DNA from 2 places in the Streptomyces sp. NPDC127098 genome. Region 1 is predicted to be linked to the other one. Evidence: riboswitches for the same ligand, from Rfam matches in the RefSeq annotation. Region 1 holds a riboswitch; the other holds the start of a gene.
The links. A riboswitch is a leader RNA that binds a small molecule or an ion and turns the genes downstream of it on or off. The one in region 1 is predicted to bind ZMP and ZTP.
Positions count from the first base shown of each region.

Region 2: another riboswitch for ZMP and ZTP. It lies ahead of ACFWI8_RS19020 (bifunctional 5,10-methylenetetrahydrofolate dehydrogenase/5,10-methenyltetrahydrofolate cyclohydrolase); the one in region 1 lies ahead of ACFWI8_RS25865 (glycine hydroxymethyltransferase).

Region 1 is NZ_JBHXFJ010000048.1:44,563-55,717, forward strand. Features, by position in the region: gene ACFWI8_RS25855 (hypothetical protein) at 1-602, opposite strand, end outside; gene ACFWI8_RS25860 (endonuclease V) at 734-1,456, opposite strand; gene ACFWI8_RS25865 (glycine hydroxymethyltransferase) at 1,459-2,910, opposite strand; ZMP/ZTP riboswitch at 2,932-3,024, opposite strand; gene ACFWI8_RS25870 (dodecin) at 3,140-3,355, shown strand; gene ACFWI8_RS25875 (cytochrome P450) at 3,503-4,876, opposite strand; gene ACFWI8_RS25880 (ATP/GTP-binding protein) at 4,879-5,475, opposite strand; gene ACFWI8_RS25885 (DUF742 domain-containing protein) at 5,450-5,845, opposite strand; gene ACFWI8_RS25890 (roadblock/LC7 domain-containing protein) at 5,842-6,243, opposite strand; gene ACFWI8_RS25895 (ATP-binding protein) at 6,240-7,355, opposite strand; gene ACFWI8_RS25900 (carbohydrate kinase) at 7,729-8,625, opposite strand; gene ACFWI8_RS25905 (alpha/beta fold hydrolase) at 8,860-9,798, shown strand; gene ACFWI8_RS25910 (helix-turn-helix domain-containing protein) at 9,818-10,741, opposite strand; gene ACFWI8_RS25915 (DUF397 domain-containing protein) at 10,861-11,103, opposite strand.
Region 2 is NZ_JBHXFJ010000028.1:25,107-36,261, forward strand. Features, by position in the region: gene ACFWI8_RS19000 (alpha/beta hydrolase) at 1-293, opposite strand, end outside; partial or broken gene ACFWI8_RS19005 (glycoside hydrolase family 48 protein) at 479-2,362, opposite strand; gene ACFWI8_RS19010 (glycoside hydrolase family 6 protein) at 3,081-4,472, shown strand; gene ACFWI8_RS19015 (peptidoglycan-binding protein) at 4,550-5,029, opposite strand; gene ACFWI8_RS19020 (bifunctional 5,10-methylenetetrahydrofolate dehydrogenase/5,10-methenyltetrahydrofolate cyclohydrolase) at 5,156-6,019, opposite strand; ZMP/ZTP riboswitch at 6,042-6,128, opposite strand; gene ACFWI8_RS19025 (polysaccharide lyase family 1 protein) at 6,138-7,169, opposite strand; gene ACFWI8_RS19030 (polysaccharide lyase family 1 protein) at 7,198-8,202, opposite strand; gene ACFWI8_RS19035 (polysaccharide lyase family 1 protein) at 8,214-9,221, opposite strand; gene ACFWI8_RS19040 (polysaccharide lyase family 1 protein) at 9,241-10,254, opposite strand; gene ACFWI8_RS19045 (2'-5' RNA ligase family protein) at 10,377-10,922, opposite strand; gene ACFWI8_RS19050 (SOS response-associated peptidase) at 11,012-11,155, shown strand, end outside.

The sequences.
Region 1 (11,155 bases):
CCGCCCTCGTGGATCATGTCGTCCGCCGCGAGCTGGCCGCGCACCCCGTAGGGGGCGCCTTCGGAGCGCAGCCCGGTGACCGACTCGCCGGGCCTGAGCGTCTGTTCCGGGCAGCGCATACCCTCCTCGAGGGTGGCCGCCATCCGCTGGTCCGCCACCGTGGTGCTGCGGTGCACGGTGACCGAGGACATCACGCGTAACGGCTCGCCCTCGCCGCCAGGCGCCGGGTGCTCGCTGTACCGGGAGAGGCTGGCCAGCACCTCATCGGGCAGGGCCGCGCGGCGCCAGACGCACCCCTCGTCGAGGACGGCCCAGGTGGCCGGATCCGACTCGTACGGGTCCTGCGGCACGAAGCCGTCGCCGAGGTCGGTCGGGGTGGCGGCGACCGCCATGGCGAGGGCGAGGGCGGCCGCGGGGTCGGCCGGCGGTTCCGCGACCCTGGGCGAGGGCTCGCCGGACGCCTCGGCGGCGGGCGACGAGCCCGCGGTCGCCCCCTCGCCGTCGTCCGTGGGGCTGTCGCCCGCGTCCGCGGCGGTGCAGCCGAACAGCAGCACCGCCGTGGCCGCCGCCAGCGCGGCGCGCACCGGCCTGAGGTACCGCACCGTGACCTCCCGAGTCCGCTGAGTGGGGGATCACCCTAGCGTCCTCGTACGACAACCGGCAGTGGCCACCCGTCTGTTCGGGACGCCGCGGCCCGGGGCCGGCACTCGAAGGAGTGAGGAGCCGGGTCCGGCTAAGGCCGGCCCCCGCCGTCCCGCTCGCCGGCCGCCCGCAGGGCGTCGCGGCAGAGCCGGTCGGCCCGCCTGGTGGTCTCGGGGAGCCGGTAGCCACGGGTCAGGTGCAGGGTGTGGGCGCAGGCGTCGGCGATGTTGGTGCGGTGTCCAGGCGAGACGTAGACCGGTTTGACACCGTCCCTGGTGCGCAGCGCGCGACCGACCTCCTCGTCGCCGTCGAGCAGCGGCGCGGCGTCGCCGCGTCGTGGTCCCGGTGGGGGGTGGCGGAAGGTGAAGGGGTTCTTGGCGACGCCGATGGTCGGCAGCCCGGTGAGCACTCCCAGGTGGCTGGCGAGCCCGAGGCGGCGGGGGTGGGCGAGGCCGTAGCCGTCGCAGACCACCAGGTCGGGGACGTGGCGCAGCCTGCCGAGCGCGGCGAGCACGGCGGGCAGTTCGCGGAAGGCGAGCAGCCCGGGGACGTAGGGGAAGGCGACCCGGCCCACCGCCGTGGCGTGCCCGAGCTCGGCCAGGGTGGCCGCGTCGAGCGCCACGGCGGCGGCCGCGACGGTGTCCCGCGCGTCGTCGTAGGCGACGTCGACGCCGACCACGACGGTCCCGGGGGCCCCTGGCGCGGGGCCTGAGCCGTCCAGGACGACCCGTGGTCGGAGTCGCTCCTGGACGGCCCTGGCCTCGGCCTCGGTGGCCGGCGTGGTGTGCGGGTGGACGAGGCGGAGGGCGCTCACGCTCAGCTCAGGTCGATCCCGGGGTAGAGCGGGTGCTTGGCGAGCAGGTCGGCGGCGCGCTTGGCGACCTGCTCGGCGACGCCGTCCTCCAGGCGGTAGGCGGCCTTGGACGCCCCGCCGCTCTTGGTGGTGCCGGGGGTGGTGCGGGAGAGCACGGTGTCGATGAGCTCGGCGACCTCGTCCATGCCCGCGGTGTCGAGGCCGCGGGTGGTGAGGGCCGGGGTGCCGATCCGGATGCCGGAGGTGTACCAGGCGCCGTTGGGGTCACGGGGCACCGCGTTGCGGTTGGTGACGATGCCGGCGTCGAGCAGCGCGGCCTCGGCCTGCCGGCCGGTGAGGCCGTAGGAGGAGACGTCGATCAGGGCGAGGTGGTTGTCGGTGCCGCCGGTGACCAGCCGGGCGCCGCGGCGCATCAGGCCCTCGGCGAGGGCACGCGAGTTGTCCACGATGCGCTGGGCGTAGTCGCGGAAGGCGGGCTGCCTGGCCTCGGCGAGGGCCACGGCCTTGGCGGCCATGACGTGTGGCAGCGGGCCGCCGAGCACCATCGGGCAGCCGCGGTCGACCTGCTCGGCGAGCGAGTCGTCGCACAGCACCATGCCGCCGCGGGGGCCGCGCAGCGACTTGTGGGTGGTGGTGGTGACGATCTGGGCGTTCGGCACGGGGTCGAAGTCGCCGGTGAGGACCTTGCCCGCGACGAGGCCGGCGAAGTGGGCCATGTCGACCATCAGCGTCGCGCCGACCTCGTCGGCGATCTCGCGCATGATCCGGAAGTTGATCAGCCGCGGGTAGGCGGAGTAGCCGGCGATGAGGATCAGCGGCCGGAACTCGCGGGCGGCGGCGCGGACGGCGTCGTAGTCGACCAGGCCGGTCTCGGGGTCGGTGCCGTAGCTGCGCTGCTCGAACATCTTGCCGGAGATGTTGGGGCGGAAGCCGTGGGTGAGGTGGCCGCCGGCGTCCAGGGACATGCCGAGCATCCGCTGGCTGCCGAGGTCGCGGCGGAGCGTGGCCCAGTCCTCCTCGGTGAGGTCGTTGACCTGACGGGCGCCGGCCCGCTCCAGGGCCGGGCTCTCGACGCGCTGGGCGAGGACGGCCCAGAAGGCGACGAGGTTGGCGTCGATGCCCGAGTGCGGCTGGACGTAGGCGTGGCGGGCGCCGAAGAGCTCACGGGCGTGCTCGGCCGCGAGGGACTCCACGGTGTCGACATTGCGGCAGCCGGCGTAGAAGCGGCGGCCGACGGTGCCCTCGGCGTACTTGTCGCTCAGCCAGTTCCCCATGGCGAGGAGCACGGCGGGCGAGGCGTAGTTCTCACTGGCGATCAGCTTGAGGGACGCGCGCTGGTCCTCGATCTCGGCGCCGATGGCGTCGGCGATCCTGGGCTCGACGGAACGGACGACGTCGAGGCCGCTGCGGAAGGCGGTGGAGACGGTGGAGTCGGCTGCTGGCTCGTTGGTCATGGGGGCCTCCTTGACATGGGTCGCGACGGCCCAGGCGCACGGCTCCACATCGCACAGCTAGGGCCGCTTCCCGATGGTTGACCCCATCCCGACGCGCCAGTCACGGCCCGGTGCGAGGGTAGCACCGCTGGTCCCGGCCGTGTCGCGGGTGTCCGCCCGGTGGGGCAGGGTGGAGTCAGTGGGACGCGGGGCCCCGCGTCGCCACCCGCGTGATGCCCTGGAGGCCGGCATGAGCGAGCACATCTACCGGGTGACCGAGATCGTCGGTTCCTCGCCGGAGAGCGTGGACGCGGCGGTGCGGAACGGGATCGCCCGGGCCGCCAAGACGCTGCGCAACATCGACTGGTTCGAGGTGACACAGATCCGCGGCCACGTGGAGAACGGCGCGATCGGCCACTACCAGGTGGGGCTGAAGGTGGGCTTCCGGCTGGAGGACACGACCTGAGGGCGGGTGTGCCGGCGCCCGGCGGGACCCGGTGGAATGCCACGGCCTCCGGCCGACCGAGGTCGACCGGAGGCCGTGTTTCCGAGCGCTCGGCTCGACTTGTCGCACACTCGTCCGTCCCTCAGGACGGTGCGGACGGGCTACGGGTCAGCGCCACCGGGCCAGGAAGGAACTCCACCAGCCGCCCTTGGCACGGGCCGGCTCCGCCGCCGGCTGGGGCGCGGCCTTGGGCTGGCTGGGGTCGGGCGTCCTGGTGCGGAGACGAACCGGCGTGAAGCTGGCGGGGAGTTCGACGAGTCCACGCTGGAACGGGCTGGGCCGCCAGGTCAGGTTCTCGACCGGCACCGCGAGCTCGATGTCGGGCAGCAGGTTGAGCAACCGCTCGATCGCCCCGACGGCCATCAGGGTGGCGGGGTCCTTGGCCGGGCAGGCGTGCGGCCCGGCGGACCACGCGAGGTGGGCGCGCTTGCTGAGCATCTGCCGGGAGGCCGACAGCGAGGGATCGGTGTTCGCGGCCGCGAAGCTCACCGCGACCGGGTCGCCCGCCGCGAGCTTCATGCCGAACAGCTCGACGTCCTGCGTCGGGTAGTGCACGGCGTAGTTGGGGATCGGCGGGCTGTTCCACAGGACCTCGTCCACGGCGTCCTCGACCAGCAGCGCGCCGCCGTACTGGCCGCCGAAGAAGCGCTCGTCGGAGAGGACCACGAGGAGTCCGCTTCCGATCAGGTTGCGGACGGGATCGGCGCCCGCTCCCATCATGACGAAGAGCTGCTGCACCATCTCCTCGTCGGACAGTCCCGCGGCGTGCCGGGTCATCCAGGAGGCGACGTCGTCGCCGGGCTGGGCACGCTTGTGCGCGACCAGTTCGACGAGGCTGTCACCGACCTGCTTGCTCCCGGCCTCGGCGTCCTCACCGGACCACACCTTCGCCCAGCCCTCCGCGAGCCGGTCGCCGAGGTGGGGCGGGCAGCCGAAGATGTCATTGATCACCAGGAGCGCCACCAACTGCGCGTACTCGTCGATCAGGTCGACCGTGCCCCGGGTGCTGAACCGCTCGATCAGATAGGTGGAGATCCGCTCCACCTGGCGGCTCAGCCGGTGCGTGTCCACCTTGGCCATGCTGTCGCTGATCGCCTGACGCAGCCGCAGGTGTTCGGCGCCGTCGGAGAAGAGGGCGTTGGGCCGGTGGGCCATCATCGGGATCGCCGGACTGTCGTGCGGTATGCGGCCCTCGTTGAGGTCACGCCACCGTCGGGAGTCCTTGGAGAACAGATCGGGCGACTGGAGCACCTGAAGGGCGGCCGCGTAGTCGGTGACCAGGGTCACCGGCACGCCGGGCGCCATCTCCACGGGCGCGGCCGGTCCGTACTGGCGCAGGAACTCGTAGAACCGCTGCGGATCGGCCGCGAACTCGGGCCCGTGCAGGGGCACCCGCTCCACGGGCGCCGGCCCGCTGCCGTTCATGCCCTGATGTGCCGGGCAGCCGGGGGGCGGGTTCGTGAAACCAGAGGGGGAATCCATTCTTACTCCTGTCGGGTGTGGCTCTGCAGGTAGCGGACGAGAGCCACGAGTGCCTGGGCCGACGACTTCTCGTCGCGGGCGTCGCAGGTGACAACCGGGGTATCGGGGAGCAGGTCGAGCGCCTCCCTGAGCTCCGCCTCGGTGTGTGACGGGGAGCCGTCGAAGTGGTTGACCGCGATGGCGTACGAGATGCCGTACTTCTCGACCAGGTCCATGACGGCGAAGGAGTCCCTGAGACGCTCCGGATCCACCAGGATCAGGGCGCCGAGGGCACCGCGGGTCATGTCTTCCCAGACCTGAACGAAGCGCTGCTGTCCCGGCGTTCCGAACAGATAGAGGACAAGTCGGTCGCTGAGGGTCAGCCGCCCGAAGTCCATCGCGACGGTGGTCGTGGTCTTGCCCCGCACACCCTTCAGATCGTCTATCTCCGCGCCGGCCTGCGTCATCGTCTCCTCGGTGCGCAGCGGCGGAATCTCGGAGAGCGTGCCGATAAAGGTCGTCTTGCCGACGGCGAAGTGACCGACCACCAGGATCTTCGCCGCGATCTGCACCTTCTCGGCCAGGTGGACGCCCTCAGCCGAACCGTGCCTGGAGTCCATCCAGAACCTCCTGAAGAACCTGAATGTCGGCGAGTTGGGCCGGCGGAATGGGAGCCCGGGTGATGACGAAGCCGCGATCCGCCAGGTCGACCAACAGCACCTTGACGATGCCGATGGGCAGCCCGAGGTGCCCCGCGATCTCGGCGACCGAGAGATATCCGCCGTCGCACAACTCGACGACGTCGCGCATCTCCGGGTCGAGCTGCACCCTGTGGTGCTCGCTGTCGGACGCCGCCGTGACGAGAGTGACCAGGTCGAATCGATTGCCGTCGTCGAAGCCGCGGCCGTTGATGATGACGTACGGTCGCACTAATTCCGAGGTCTCGACTTCGACGGCCTCTTCGTGTTCCGGATCCTGGGGTGTGGTCATGCCTGAATACCGGTGTTCTCACGGGGCGGGGTGGTCAGCACCTTGCCGAGCTGCCCGACGAGCTGCTGCATACGGAACGTGATGTCCGCCATGTCCACCTGGGGCGAGGCCGAGACGGCGAGGTAGGCGCCCTCGCCGGCGGAGATGAGGAAGACCCAGCCTCCGTCGAACTCGACCACGGTCTGGCGCCACTGCATCCGGGCGTCGCCGCTGAAGCCGGCCACCGTGCGGCTGAGGGACTGCATGCCGCTCATGGCCGCGGCGATGGTGTCGGCCTCGTCCTTGTTCACCTCGCTGGAGCGGGCCATCAGCAGACCGTCGGCCGAGACGAGGATGGCGTGGCGTGCCCCCGGCACCTCCAGGGCGCTCTCCAGCATCCACGACAGTTCGGTGTTCACTGAACCTCAAATCCTTCCCTGCTCGGATCGGCCTTGCGACCGGACTGGGTGCCACGCTGGAAGGCGCCCATGATGGACGCGGTCTCCTCGCTCGAGCGGGCGGGAGCGGTCTCGGACTCGCCTCGGGACTGCGGCACGATGGCCATCTGCCCGCGCCGGCGACGCTTGGGCAGGCCACCGGAGGTGGTCGCCTGCGCGGGGCGCGGCTGCTCGCTGGCCGCCGTCTCGGGCACGGCAGGGGTGGGTTCGGGCATGCTGGTCAGCAGCTCCTGAGGCAGAAGGACCACCGCCCGTACGCCGCCGTACGGGGACGCCGAGTCGACTGAGACGGTGAATCCGTAGCGGGCGGCGAGCACGCCGATGACCGCGAAGCCGAACTGAGGCGGGTTTCCGAGCTCGGTCACGCCGACCGGGTGCTCGCCCGACAGCAGCCGGGCGGCCCGGCTCTTCTCCTCCTCGTTCATGCCCACACCGGCGTCGTCGATGATGACGCACACGCCCTTGGGCACGGTGCGGATGTTGATGTCGATCGTGGTCTCGGGCGCCGAGTAGCTGGTGGCGTTGTCCAGGAGTTCGGCGAGGACCAGCGCGACGGGCTCGACCGCGCGGCTGACGACGGCGAAGCTGGTCTGCGAGCGGATCTCCACGCGGGTGTAGTGGCGGACCCGGCCCTTGGCGCTGCGCGCCACGTCGTAGAGCGACGCGACGGCGCGCTGCCGACCGAGCCAGCCGTCGCAGAGCACGGCCACGGACTGTGCCCGACGGCCGAACTGCGAGTTCATGTGGTCGATGTCGAGCAGGTCCTGGAGGATCTGCTGGTCACCGTATTTCTCCTGCGCCCTGGAAAGCGCCAACTGCTGTTCGTTGGCGAGACCCTGGAGCGTCCGCATGGCGGACTTGAGCGCGGTTTTCGTCGAGTCCTCGGCGCGAACCCTCGCCTCTTCGACAGCCTCCGCGAGAGTGTTTTCGAGTTCCGCGTGCCGGGCCGCCAGTTCTTCCTTTTCCGCGCGGAGTTTGGCGGCCGACTTACGGCCTCGATAGATTACGGCTGCAGCAAGGGGAGTGCCAGCAATCAGACCCCAGAGCGCCGGATCCTGCATGTATTGCGTCATGAGATTCTCTTTTAGCTAGACCGCCAGGTACTAAGACAAGAGGGTGCCCTGATGTTGAACCCGATATCCCCCGACGCGGATTCACCCCGCCAACCGACCTGGCACGGTGACGAGGCCCTCTCAGCCCGCGGGTCGGCGCGCTATGCCCACACATCGGCATAATGCTCATCGGGTGACCCTCTTATGACTTGGCTGATTTTCCGACGGCCGTATGTCTTACGCGCCCTCAGCTCGCTTGGCAAGCGCCGCGATCGTATCATCTGAGCGACTGTCGGGTTCGGTCCCCATGACTTCCCCTCAGGCCCCGACGGGGGTCTCAACCTCGCTAACGTTTCCTAATTGTTAACCCCATCTCATCTCCCCCACAGGGGACTCACAACGCCCCCAGTTCTTCCCGCGTGGGCGGGTCGGCCCCGATCCTGGTGCAGGTGATCGCGGCGGCCGTGGCGCAACGCCGCAACACGGTCGAGAGTTCGTCGGGCGCGACGGGTGGGGCACCGCGTTCGGCGATCGAGTCGAGCAGCGCCGCCTGGAACGTGTCGCCGGCGCCGATCGTGTCCACCACCGTGACGGCCGGCGCGGCCACCCCGACCTCGTGCCCCGACGTGACCGCCAACGCGCCGCGCGCACCCAGCGTGACCACCACCAGGCGCGGGCCCGCCGCGAGCAGCGTGCGGGCGGCGTCAGCCGGCTCGGTGCCGGGGAAGAGCCAGGCCAGGTCCTCGTCGCTGGCCTTGAGCACGTCGACCGAGGCCGCCAGCCGACGCGCCGCCTCCAGGTAGGCGCCCCGGTCCGGCTGCACCGCCGGCCGCACGTTGAGGTCGGCCGCCACCGTCGTCCCGGCCGCCCGCCGTTGCCGGCAGAGTTCGAGCACCCGGGAGGCGCCCGGCTCGATCACCACGGCCAGCGATCCCGTGTGCAGCACCGCGGTGTCCTCGGGGACCGGCAGTTCGCGCGGGTCCCAGGAGGCGAGGAAGTCGTAGCGGGCCGCGCCGTCCACGCCGAGGTAGGCGAGCGCCACAATGGTGCGGTCGGTGTCGGCCGGCACCCGGCGCACCGTCAGGCCCGTCTCCGCCAGGTGCGCGCGCACCAGCTCACCCGGCGGGTCCTCGCCCCAGGACGTCAACAGGGTGGTGGGCCGCCCGAGCCGGCGCAGGCCGACCGCCACGTTGGCCGGGCTGCCGCCCGGCGCCGCGTGCACGTCCCGGGCGCCGGTCTTCCACAGGAGATCGACCAGGGCCTCCCCCACCACGGTCACTCGAGCTGTCACTGACCTCACCTCTCCGTAGGGGACACGCGCCGACCGCCACATCCTGGACGGACAACCGTCGTACGGCAAGATCGGATTGTCGATCCTCCCAGCTCGGAAGGTCACCGAACGGGCACATGACCACCCCATCCGGGCATCGCCTCCCGAGGTCTCCCCCGCCGCGCCGGCTGCGCGCGGGCCCCGTGACGTCCCATACTGGCCACCGCGGATCCCCTCCGGACCCAGGAGCCAGCCATGGAGATCGGTGCCACCACCGCGGCCGACGGCGTGCGGATCGCCACCCGCACCTGGCTGCCCGAGGACGGCCGGCGCCCCCGCGCCTGGGTGCAGTTGGTGCACGGCGCCGCCGAACACGCCGGCCGCTACGACCGGTTCGCGCGGCTGCTGACCGAGCACGGCTACGCGGTCGTCGCCTCGGACAACCGCGGCCACGGCGGAACGGCCCGGCACACCGGCGGACTCGGGGTGGCCGGCGCCTCGGGCTGGCGGGCGGTCGTCGCGGACCTGCACGCGGTGAGCGAGGCCGCGCGCGACCGGGTGCCGGGCATACCGCTGGTGCTGTTCGGGCACAGCATGGGATCCCAACTCACCCGCGACTACGCCCAGGAACACGGCGCGGGCCTCGCCGGCCTCGTGCTCTGCGGCACGTTCAGGTCGCTGCCCGGCTGTGAGACCGAGAGCGCCGCCGCCGGTCTGCGAGCCGAGATCGAGCGTGGCGGCCGGGGCGCGCCCTCGTCCTTCGTGTCCGACCTGTTCGCCAGGTTCAACGACCCCTACCCGCACCGCACGGGCTTCGAGTGGCTGTCCCGCGATCCGGCCGAGGTCGACGCGTATGTCGCGGACGAGCGCTGCGGCTTCCCGTTCAGCGCCGGCCTCGCCCTGGACTGGGTGCTCGGGGTGCGCAAGATCAACGACCCCCGCAACCAGGCCCGGGTGCCGCGCGAGCTGCCCGTGCACGTGGTGGTCGGCGAGCTCGACCCCTGCCACGCCGGTCTCTCACTCGTCTACGAACTGCTCGAGGACTTCCGCTACGCCGGGACGAGGGAGCTGAGCTGGCGCGCCTATCCGGGGGCACGGCACGAGATCCTCAACGAGACCAACCGCGCGGAGGTCGGCGCGGACCTGCTCGGCTGGCTCGACGCCACTCTCGACACCCGACACGGCAGGCCCTGAGCCGGCCAGGCGACGGGGTTCAGAGGGTGCTCTTCAGCCCGTCGAGGAAACGCAGCCCGTCGAGGAAGTCGCCCGTCTTGCCGTGCGGTTCCGCCGTGGCGCAGAGGCTGTCCATCACGGCGAGGTAGTCCTCGACATCCTCGCGCTTGTCGAGGTAGAGCGCGCTGTTGAGCTGCTCCAGATACACGATGTCCGGCAGGTCGGGCTCCTGGAAGCGCAGCACGGTGATCGGACCGCCGGCCGCCGACAGGCCGCCGATCCTGAACGGCGCGATCTGCAGCGTGACGTTGGGCAGTTCGGCCATCTCGCGCAGGTGCCTGATCTGGCCGCGCATCGCCTCGACGCCGCCGAGCGGCCGGCGCAGCGCGGCCTCGTCGATCACGGCCCACAGCCGGGGAGCGTGCGGCTTGTAGAGCAGCTTCTGCCGCTCCATGCGCAGCTCGACCCGACGCTCGACCATCCGCTCCGAGGCACGCGGGTTGCCCAGGCGGATGCAGGCCCGCGCGTACTCGGCGGTCTGCAGCAGGCCCGGGACGAACTGCACCTCGTAGGTGCGGATGACGGAGGCCGCCTCCTCGAGACCGATCAGCGTCTCGAACCAACTGGGCACCACGTCGTTGTACTTCTGCCACCAGCCGGGGGTGCTGGCCTGCCGGGCGAGCGCGAGGAACTGCCCGCGGCGCTCCTCGTCGAGCACGCCGTAGAGGGTGAGCAGGTCGGCGATGTCCCGCTCCTTGGAGCCGACCCGCCCCAGCTCGAGGCGGCTGATCTTGGCGTGCGAGCCACGGATGGCCTCGCCCGCCGCCTCACGCGTGATGCCGCAGCTCTCGCGGAGTCGGCGCAGGTGGGTGCCGAGCACGATACGCAGCACGGTGGGCCCGCCGCGCGGGTGAGCGAGTATGTCCCTCACCGGCGAGGTGGGGCTTGGCTGAGCTGTCGGCATGTCTGTGTCCCCTGAGTGTTGAATTCGCGCCCAAGTGTTGCACTGTTCGATCGCTGCGTACAGTCGCCCCCTCGCAACTCGGGGCGATTCAACGGGGATCGGCCGAGCCGGACGCCTGGTCAGTCGGCGCGGACGAGGTCGTCGAAGTCCCCGTCCTTGGCGCCCTGGAGGAACGCGGTCATCTCGGCGTGGGTGTATATCAGCGCCGGGCCCTGCGGGTCACGGGAGTTGCGCACGGCGACGTCGCCGCCGGGCAGCCCGGCCATCTCGACGCAGTTGCCGTTGGGGTTGCTTCGTCCGCTCTTCCGCCAGGCCGCGCCCGCGAGCAGGCCGGCCGGTACTCCGTTGACGAACTGCGGCATGTGGACTCCTACGTTCTGCTTGCACGCCTGCGTGGGGGGCACCCCGGGGGGA
Region 2 (11,155 bases), on a different contig from region 1:
TCGCCGTCCCCGCCGGGCAGCAGCCACAGCACCGGCCACCGGTCGCCGGCCCGGCGCTCCGCCCACCCGGCCGGCGTGAGCAGCCGCACCCGGCCCCGACCGCCGAGCGCCGGGGAGTCGAAGGACAGGTCGACGAGCCGCTCGCCGACCGCCGTCTCCCGCACGGCCCGTGGTGGGCGCGGCGCGGCGGCCGCCGAGGGCGCCGCGGCGAGGGCGGCCACGCCGGCCATCGCGGCCAGGCACGATCTGCGGCTGAGGCGTAGGTGGGCGGCGGAGTCACTGAGTTGGCGCACGGCTTGCCTTTCGTCGCACCTGGCGGGCCCGGCCAGTCTCCGTCCTGGCCTCGCCCCCGGCATCCGCCGAGCGCAGTCGGTCGCTACTCCCCGCGGAGTACCGGGTCCGTGGCGCCACGCCGCACACGGGAGGGCCCCGGTCGACATCGACCGGGGCCCTCGTCGGGGAAGGTGGGGAAGGGGTGCTACGCCTCGTCCCCGAAAAGCGAGGTGTAGGTGGAGAGGGCGATGGCGATGTCGGCCTGGGCCCAGAAGCGGTGGTACGTGAACGTCGGCGCGGGGCCGCCGTTCAGGTACTCCTCCACCTGCGGGTAGTTGGGGTCGTCCTGGTAGAAGGTGCGGATCGACTCGAAGGTCGAACCCGGCTCGATCGTGTCCCCGTTGGGCATGGTGCCCTGCCAGCCGCTGGGGATGTAGATCTCGTCGTCGAACCGGTTGTAGTCCGCCCGGGTCTCCGGCACGGCCACCCCGAGGTCGTCCGAGTTGGCCGTCAGGGCCTCGAGCAGTCCGGCCGCCGTCTCCTGAGCCGCCGTGTCGCCGCTGGCGGCCGCGTAGTACGAGAGGGTGTTGGCCAGGGAGCCGGTGATCCCGACGTCCTGGGTGTAGTCGACGACGCGGACGTGGAGGTTGTTGTTGGCGCCCGGGTTGGAGGCGTTCCACGTGTCGGGCGCGCCCGACCAGGCCAGGGTGGAGGGGATCTGGAAGTCCTCACCCGTCCCGACGGTCACGTTGTCCAGCACCCAGTCGACCCACTTGTCGAGGACCTGTCCTGCGAGCTGGTCGTCGGACTCGTAGTAGTACTCGGCCAGGCGCTGCATGGACCAGGCCTGGAAGCCGAACCACTGGTTGGACGGCGGGTCGTGGTAGACCGGCTGCGGGTCGTAGTACATGCCGTAGAACGTCGGGGTGCCCGACGGCGGGGTGGCGTAGTGGCCCTCCCAACTGTTCGTCGCGCCACCGGCGATGGCCCCCTCCGCGGACTGCAGCCACCGGTAGAACTCCACCTGCCGGTCCAGGCTCGCCGCCCAGTCCGAGGCCCCGGTCGCCGAGTTGGGCCGCAGGGCCGGGTCCTCACTCAGCGCGTAGGCCGCCATGGGGTTCTGGTAGCCGAAGTGCGCGAAGCTGGAGCCGATCCGCCAGGACCAGCCGGCCGAGGTGTCGAGCGCGCCGCCCCACGCGTAGTACCAGGACAGCAGCCGGTGCGAGCTGTTCTTGCCGCTCCCCGCCGGGCACGACGAGGCACCCACACAGTTCCCGACCTGCTTGAAGTACTTGTCGTACTGCGCGTACCGCAGATAGTCGCCCATCCGGGAGGCGCGCTCCACGGTGTCGGCCACCTGGGCCGCGTTGCCCTGTTCCGAAGCCCACTGGTTGGCCCAGTAGGCGGCCTGCACGGCGCGGGCGTCGGCGTCGGGGGCGTTGGTGTAGCGCCACTGGCGGGCGTAGGAGCTGTCCCCGGTGAACAGGTCGAGGTAGCCGTTGTCACCGCCGTAGGAGAAGTCCTCGCACGAGGGGTGCGGGACGGTCTCCCAGGTGGACTCCTGCGCACCTCGCTGGAAGGTGTTGATGAACGTCGGGTCGCCGCTGTTCCCGCCGCAGACGTCGCCGTAGCCGTAGACGTCGTCCACGTCCTGGATCCAGTGCATCCCGTAGATGTCACTCGTCCCGTACGTCGACCGCAGCTCGGCCGCCAACGGGTCGGAGCCCACCCGGACACCGGGGTCGAGGGGCGCCGGGTAGTCGGCCGGGTTGGTCGACTCGGGCGCGTACGTGGCCGGTGACGAGGCGTTGTAGAAGCTGGTCGTCGGCTGTTCGCTGCTGTCCGGGATCATGTACTCCTCCATCAGATCCCAGGCATCGTTGAAGGGGCCCCAGTCGCCGGTCACCTGACCGTACTGGGCCTCCAGCCAGATCAGGTAGGAGTAGGCCTCGGACGTGGTCTCGTGCCCGTGGTCCGGCGCCTCGACGATCAGCGTCTCCACCGAGTGGTACGGAATCCCCTCGTCGGAGAAGTACCCGTTCGCCGGATCCTTGATCTTCTCGTAGAGCTCCAGGAACTCCTGCTCGAACTGGAGCAGCCGAGGCTCGTCCGCGCTGGCGCCGCCGGCGGTGGCCGTCAGGCCCAGGGGCATGGACAGGGCGAGGGCGCCGGTCAACCACAGTCGTTGCCTGGCCCTGCGCGCTCGCTTTCTGGCTCTTGTGGGGGTGGTGCTCGCTGATCCACGTGGGATCCGCATCGCGCCTCCTCGCGGCTCGTGGGGGGTGAGGAGCTGCGCGCGCGCCGTGGGGTGGCGCACACACGGAAAGTGCCCTCAGAGGACGCCAGTGGGAGCGCTCCCAAGAATTAAGGCATTGATTACAGGCGTCAACCCCCTTGACGAAACTCCTTGTTTCAGGGCAGGTCAGCGGTCAATTCTCGAACGCCCCCTTGGCGGGAAGGGGGCGAATGGCCTACGGTCCCTTCAACCAGTGGGAGCGGTCCCAAGCTGTCAGGCGCCGAGGACGGCGCGCCGGACGAACCGGAGTCGCTCCGAATGCACCCCCACATCCCCCACACGAACCCCCACACCCCCCACCACCATCCGGATGCCCACGGCGGTCCTGTCCGCCGACCGCCGGCGTGCTCGCGCCCACCGCGCCGCGTCGCCCTGCCCGGATCCGGGCGCGGCGACTGCGATGACCGGCATCCGTGACGTCACGCCGTTCCGTCGCGCGGCGCCCCCCGCCGCGTCCGGCGGCATCGACGCACCGCGAAACAACCAGCGAACAACTGGAGGAAGAGCAGCGATGAGCCGCACAGAACACCCCCCACACCGGCGACGCGCACGCCGCTCGGCGTTCGCGGCCGGCGCCCTGGCCGGCGCTTTCGCCATCACGCTCAGCACGCTCGGCATGGCCTCGGCGAACGACGACCCCGGGACCCTGGCGCGCGTGGACAACCCGTACGTCGGGGCCGACGTGTACGTGAACCCGGAGTGGTCGGCCCGCGCCGCCGCCGAGCCGGGCGGTTCGGCGATCGCGAACGAGCCCACCGGCGTCTGGCTGGACCGGATCGCCGCCATCGAGGGCGTCAACGGCGGCATGGGCCTGCGTGACCACCTCGACGAGGCCGTGGAGCAGGCCGGCGGTTCGCCGCTGGTGTTCCAGGTCGTGATCTACAACCTGCCGGGTCGCGACTGTTCGGCGCTCGCCTCCAACGGCGAGCTGGGCGCGACGGAGATCGACCGCTACAAGACCGAGTACATCGACGTCATCGCCGACATCCTGCGGGAGTACGAGAACGAGGCGAACCTGCGGGTCTCCGCGGTGATCGAGATCGACTCGCTGCCGAACCTCGTCACCAACGTCAGCCCGCGCCCGACGGCCACGCCGCAGTGCGACACGATGAAGGCCAACGGCAACTACGTCGAGGGCGTCTCGTACGCGCTGTCGGAGCTGGGCTCGGTCGGCAACGTCTACAACTACATCGACGCCGGCCACTACGGCTGGATCGGCTGGGACGACAACTTCGGCGCCTCGGCGGACCTCTTCCACCAGACCGCCACGCACGGCGAGGCGACGGTCGACGACGTGCACGGCTTCATCGTCAACACCGCCAACTACGGGCCGACGACCGAGCCGCACTACTCGATCAACGACTCGATCAACGGCACGTCCGTGCGGCAGTCGACCTGGGTGGACTGGAACCGCTACGTCGACAACCAGTCCTTCGCGCAGGGCTTCCGCCAGGAGTTGGTGAGCACCGGCTTCAACTCCAACATCGGGATGCTGATCGACACCTCCCGTAACGGCTGGGGCGGTTCCGACCGGCCCGCCGGGCCCGGCCCGCGCACCGACGTGAACGCCTACGTCGAGGGCAGCCGTGTCGACGGCCGGATCCACGCCGGCAACTGGTGCAACCAGGCCGGCGCCGGCCTCGGCGAGCGCCCGACCGCCGCCCCCGCCTCCGGCATCGACGCCTACGTCTGGATCAAGCCCCCGGGCGAGTCCGACGGCGCCAGCCGGGAGATCCCCAACGACGAGGGCAAGGGCTTCGACCGGATGTGCGACCCGACCTACCAGGGCAACCCGCGCAACAACAACAACCCCTCGGGCGCCCTCCCGGACGCCCCGCTCTCCGGCCACTGGTTCTCCGCGCAGTTCCAGGAGCTCCTGGACAACGCCTACCCGCCCCTGTGAGCCGGTAGGAACACCGATCCACCCCTGAAACGAGGGGCCGGGGCACCCAGCCCCGGCCCCTCGCTCCGCGCTGTGGGTCAGTGCCACATGCGCAGGTAGGGCCAGGACTCGGGGCCCGGCCAGCCGTCGACCCCCACGGTGCCGCTGCCGAAGGTGGTGTTCACCCACCGCTGGAGCGCCCGCATGGCGTCCTGCGAGTTGGACCCGAAGATGCCGTCGATGGTGCCGGGGTTCATGTCCGAGCGCCCGAGGTCCAGGCTGGCCCGCCGAAGCGAGCACTGCGCCTCGATGCCCGACGACGTGACGCCGGAAGCGGAGGGGACGGCGGTCATGCCGCTGTAGTAGCCGTAGTACCAGCGCCCGTTCTCGAACTCGGCGTTGGAGCACGAGTAGACCGCGGCGCCGACCTCCCCCGCCGCGGCCGCCCCGGACGCCGGCAGCGCCAGCGTGCCGGCCAGCGCGAGCGCGGTGGCCGCGAGGACGACGCGCTCGCGCGTCGCCGTGCGCGGCGGCCGAGGGGCGGGGGATGGGGTGGCACCCGCTGTGCGTCGGTTCATGACTACCTCCACGCCGTGTGGTCTCCGTCTCCGGTTCCGAGAGCCAAATCTGGCGGCGGGGGCTTTCATCGCGCTTTCATGCCGCGACCTGCGCCGGGGCGAGCGGCGCCCGTGGCTCGTCCCCGCTCATGGCGCCAGGCCACGTTGCGCGGTCGCCGCGTCCACGGTCTGGGACAGCAGGACGGCGATCGTCATCGGCCCGACGCCGCCCGGGACGGGGGTGATCAGGCGCGCCCGGCTCATCGCGCCCTCCGCGTCGATGTCGCCGACGTTCCCCGCGTTGTACCCCGCGTCCACCACGACCGCGCCCGGTTTGATGTCCTGGCCGCGGACGAGCCTTGGGCGGCCGACCGCCGCGACCAGGACGTCGGCCTCCCGCACCACCGAGGGCAGGTCCTCCGTGCGGGAGTGGCAGTACGTCACCGTGGCGTCGCGGGCCAGCAGCAGCATGCCGACCGGGCGGCCGAGGATGGCGCTGCGGCCGACGACGACCGCCCGCTTCCCGGCGAGGTCGACGTCGTACTCGTCGAGCAGCCGCATGATGCCGCCCGGTGTGCACGAGACGAAGCCCGGCAGGCCGAAGCTCATCGCGGCGAAGGAGTGCGTCGTGACGCCGTCGACGTCCTTCTCCGGCGCGATGGCCTCGAACGCGGCCCGCTCGTCGATGCCGGGCCCTGCCGGGTGCTGGAGCAGGATGCCGTGCACGTCGGGGTCCCGCGAAAGACCCTCGATGGTCTCGACGAGCTGGGCCGTGGTGGTCGTGGCCGGCAGCGGGACGTGCCGCGAGGTGATGCCGACCTTGGCGCACCGGGCGCGCTTCATCCGGACGTAGGTGACGGAGGCCGGGTCCTCGCCGACCAGCACGGTGGCCAGGCAGGGCGCGACGCCCGTGCGCCGGGTGAGCGCGGCGGCCCGGTCGGCCGTCTCACCCAGCACCCGCCTGGCCAACGCCGTGCCGTCCATCAGTTCCGCGGTGTGTACATGGGGCATGCCGAGCTCCCGAGCATCGTGACGACAACGCCCAGGCGCACGGCATCAACCCGTTCCGGGGGCCGCTCCCCGGTGGTGCTCCACCTCAGCGCCAGTCACGGCCCACCGTCACTGTAGTTCAGATGCCGATCCGACCGGTCCCGGCGCCGTTCGTCACGATGGTTCTGACGTCCGCCGCGTCGTCCAGCGGGTAGGAGTAGTACGTCGCCGGGTTCTGGACCGAGCCGCCGACGACCGGTTCGCCGGCCTCCTCGCCGACGAAGACGTTGTTCCGCTCCACGATCCGGCCGTCGGGTCCCGAGTAGCTGTTGGTCATGGGCTCCTCGACGTCCTCGAAGTAGTTGCCCTCGATCCAGCAGCCGGAGTCCGCCTGGCAGGCCGGGCCGGTGTCGGAGTTGCGGTGGTAGTAGTTGTTGTAGATGTGCACCGGCTCGCCGAAGCGGACGCGCGGGTTGCGCTGCGGCGTCCGGTCGTACCAGTTGTGGTGGTAGGTGACCTTCAACCGCCCGGTGTCCTGGGCCGCGTTGTCGTCGTCGTGGCCGAGCAGCATGTTCTTGGTGTGGTCGTGGGTGTGGTTCCAGGAGACGGTGAGGTAGCTGGCGCCGCGCTTGATGTCGATCAGTCCGTCGTAGCCCTGGGCGAGGTCGTTGTGGTCGATCCAGATGTGGTGCGAGAACATCTGGACGTTGATCGAGTCGTCGCTGGCGTCCCGGAAGTTCAGGTTCCGGATGATGATGTTGTGCACCGCGTTCGCGGGCGGCGAGGTGACGGAGTCGTCCGCCGGCAGGCCGATGTTGAAGCCGCCGCCGGTGATGCCCGAGTCGGCGCCGAGGCCGATGACGGTCTTGTCTGAGCTGATGTCGTACATCCCGTCGGGCAGCGTGATCATGCCGTTCACCTGCACGATCCGCGGTCCGTCGGCGCGGATCTCGGCGATCAGGTCGGCCGCCGTCGACACGGTGACCGTCGGCCCGCCGGCGCCGCCGGTGGTGCCGTTCTGACCCCAGGCGTTGACGGACGCGAAGCCGGTCGGAGCCGCCTCGGCCGCCACGCCGGAGGCCACCTGCCGGCCGGAGGGGTCGGTCGCCGGCGTGGCCCCGGAGAGGGCAAGCGTGGCGACGGCCGCCGCCGCGAGCACGTTCAGTCTCATCGTGAGCCTCATCGTGAACCTCCGCCGCTCAGATCCGGCCGACGCCCACGCCGGCCGGCACGGCGGACGGCAGGGTGCGCGGGTCGTCGGGCGTGTAGGAGTAGTAGGTGCGCGGCTCGACCACGGTCCCCAGGGTCTGGGGCGTGCCCGAGTTCACGTACACGTTGTCGCGCTCGACGACCCGTCCCGGGCCGCTCTCGTCGTAGCCGGAGTAGACGGGGTGGGGGACGTTCTCGAAGTAGTTGGCCTCCACCAGCACGCCGGCGTCCTCGGTCGAGGCCACGCCGTAGAGCGCGTTGTTCCGGTAGTAGTTGTTGTAGACGTGGACGGGCTCGGCGAACCGCACCCGTGGGTGCCGCTGTTCGGTGCCGTCGAAGAAGTTGTGGTGGTACGTGACGCGCAGCCTGCCGCGGTCGGCGGTGTAGCTGTCGGAGTGCCCGACCAGGCAGGTCTTGCTGTGGCTGTGGAAGTGGTTCCAGGAGACGGTGACGTAGTCGGACTGCCGTTTGATGTCGAGCAGGCCGTCGTAGCCGTCGGAGAAGTCGCAGTGGTCGATCCACACGTGGTGGGCCGAGTTGGTGACGCTGACCGAGTCGTCCGAGGCGCCGGTGAAGCGGAGGTTGCGGATGACGACGTTGTTGCCGGGGCGGGTGGTGGAGCCGAGCTGGAGCCCGCCGCCGGTGATCTCCGCCGTCGAACCGACGCCGATGATCGACTTGTTGGCGACCACGGTCACCATGTCGTCCACCTGGACGCGACCGGACACCAGGATCACGTAGGGCGTGTTGGCGCCGGCGACGCTCGCCAGGTCCGTGCCGTTGGTCACCGTGACGGTGGGTCCCGCGACGCCGCCGGTGGTGCCGTTCTGGCCGAGGGCGTTGACCGAGGCGAAGCCGTCGGCCGTCGAGGCGAACGTCCGCGGTGCGGCGTGTGCCGTACCCGTCGTGACGTTGGCGGTGGCGAGGGCGGCGGCGGTCGCGGCCGTGCCGGCGAGCAGCCCGCGCCGGCTGATCGGGGAACGGTGGTCCTTCATCTCGCCGCCCCTCAGATCTTCCCGGTGCCCACGCCGGCCGGGACCGTGCCGGGCAGCGTCGACGGGTTGTCCGGGGTGTACGCGTAGTAGGTGCGGGGCTCCACGACCGTGCCCAGGGTCTGGGGCGTGCCGCTGCCCGCGTACACGTTGTCGCGCTCGACGACCCGTCCCGGGCCGCTCTCGTCGTAGCCGGAGTAGACGGGGTGGGGGACGTTCTCGAAGTAGTTGGCCTCCACCAGCACCCCCGCGTTCTCCGTCGAGGCCACGCCGTAGAGCGTGTTGTTCCGGAAGTAGTTGTTGTAGACGTGGACCGGCTCGGCGAACCGCACCCGCGGGTGGCGCTGCCGGCTGCCGTCGAAGTAGTTGTGGTGGAACGTCACCCGCAGCTTGCCGGTGTCCTGGCTGGCGTTCCCGTCGGAGTGGCCGATGAGGATCGACTTGTCGAAGCCGTCGAAGTGGTTCCAGGACACGGTGATGTAGTCGGCGGCCCGGACGATGTCGATGGCGCCGTCGAGTCCTTCGGCGAAGTAGCAGTGGTCGATCCAGATGTGGTGCGAGTCCTGCTGGACGCTGATCGCGTCGTCCTCGGCGCCGACGAAGCGGAGGTTGCGGATGATCACGTTCTGCCGGCGGTACATGTCCAGGCCGCCGCCGGCGATGGTGGCGTTCGCCCCCAGGCCGACGACGGTCTTGTTGGACCGCAGCGCCTGCTTGCTGGTGATGTTGATGGTGCCCTGCACCTGGATCGTGTAGGGCTCGTTGCGGTCGCAGTAGTCGAGGAAGGTGTCGGCGTCGCTGACCGTCACCACCGGCGCCCCGGCGCCGCCGGTGGTGCCGTTCTGGCCGAGGGCGTTGACGGAGGCGAAGCCGTCGGGCGTCGACGCGAACGCCCGCTGTGCGGCGTGTGCCGTGCCGGTCGTCGCGGCCCCGGTGGCCAGGGCGGCGGCGGTCGCGGCCGCGCCGGCCAGCAGCCCGCGCCGGCTGATCGAGGGACGGCGTGCGAAGTCCTGCGTGCTCATGGCGGTTCTCCTCGGCTCGTCAGATCTTCCCGACGCCGGCCCCGGCGGGGACGACGGTGGGCACGGTGGAGGCGGGGTCTGCGGTGTAGGCGTAGGACTGGCTCGGGGCGGTGACGGTGCCGCGCGTCTCGATCTCGTGGTTGCAGTCCACGAGGATGTTGTCGCGCTGGACGAGGCGCCCGAGATCGCCGCTGAAGTCCACCCGGGCCGGGTTGTTGACGCTGAAGAAGTAGTTGCCCTCCAGCGTCACGCCGGCGTTCATCGTCGAGGCCACGCCGTAACTGCTGTCGCGGTAGTAGTTGTTGTAGACGTGCACCTCGCCGAAGCGGACCCGCGGATTGCGCTGGTCGGAGGCGTCGAAGTAGTTGTGGTGGTACGTCACCCGCAGCCGGCCGGTGTCCTGCGCGGCGTTCTCGTCGTCGTGCCCGACGAGGGACGTCTTGTCGTGGTCGTGAAAGCGGTTCCAGGAGACGGTGACGTAGTCCGAACCGCGCTTGATGTCCACCGCGCCGTCGTCGCCGTTCGAGAAGTCGTTGTGGTCGATCCAGACGTGGTGCGAGAACATCTGCACGTTGATCAGGTCGTCGGTGGCGCCGTCGAACGCGATGTTGCGGATGATCACGTTGTGCACCGCGTCGGCGGGCGGCGAGGTGGTGTCGTCGTCCACCGGCAGGCCGATGTTCAGCCCGCCGCCGGTCAGCCGTGCCGTGCTGCCCAGGCCGACGACGGTCTTGTCCGAGGCCACGTCGTGCATGCCGTCGCTGTCCCCGGTCGGCAGCGTGATCACGCCGCTGACCTGCACGACCAGCGGCTCGGGACGGGCGATGTAGTCCAGGAACTGCGCCGTGGTGGTGGCCGTCACGGTGGCCCCGCCCGCGCCGCCGGTCGTGCCGTCCTGTCCCAGCGCGTCGACGGAGGCGAACCCGTCGGCGCCGGCGAGCGCGCCGGGGGCGGCGCCGGCGGTGGGGGGCAGGAGCGCGGCCACGGCCGCGAAGAGGATGGTTCCGAGGGATAACTTCGTTGGAATGCGCACAGGTTGTTCCCTTCCGTGGGGGTGAAGGGGCGACTCCGCGGCGCCGGAAGGTGGTCCCACACCTTCGGGGCGCAAGCGCTTTCTAGAGCGTGCCGACAAGGTAAGCGCTTGCCGCGCCCATGTCAACGAGGTGCGGGCAGGGGGAACCGGGCCCGCCGGCGCCAACGATCCCCGTCACTTCCCCAGAGCTCGACCGCGCGGACGCTGGCGCTGAGCGGCAGCCGCCCGCCCAGCGCGGCCTCCGCCTCCTGGTACACGTCCTCCGGCTGACCGTGCGCGACGGTCAGATGCGGCACGACCTCCGCGAACACGCCACCGTACGGCGGCAGTTCCGGCCACCGCGCCACGACGGCCTCGGTCAGCGCCCGCACCGGGCCAGCCGGCTCCGGCGCGAGATACAACACGTCGGGGAACCGTCCGAACCCCTCGAACCGGACGGTGAACCGCCGGTGCGCGGCGAACAGTTCTCGAAGCTCCCCGAGCACTCCGTCATCGATCCTCGCCACGTCCAGGAACGGCACGAGCACCGTCACATGTGCCGGCACCCCGGCCGCCGCCGACCGGTCGAACCGCCGCCGCCACCCCCCGACCACCGGCTCGGCCGCCTCCACCACGACCAACAGGGCCGTCTCACCGACCCGGTACCGTCCCGCGGTGTCGCTCGACATGGCCCCGAGGATCCCAGGCGCGCCACCGGCCCTGCCACCCCACGCCTCCGAACACGGGAACGGAGAGGCAGCGACTACCCTGGGGTCGCATGTGTGGACGGTACGCGGCCAGCCGGCGACCCGAGGATCTGGTGGGCCTGTTCGACGTGAAGCTGTGGGACGCGGAGCAGACGCTTCCCGCTGACTGGAACGTGGCGCCCACCAAGGAGGTGTACGCCGTGCTCGACCGGCCC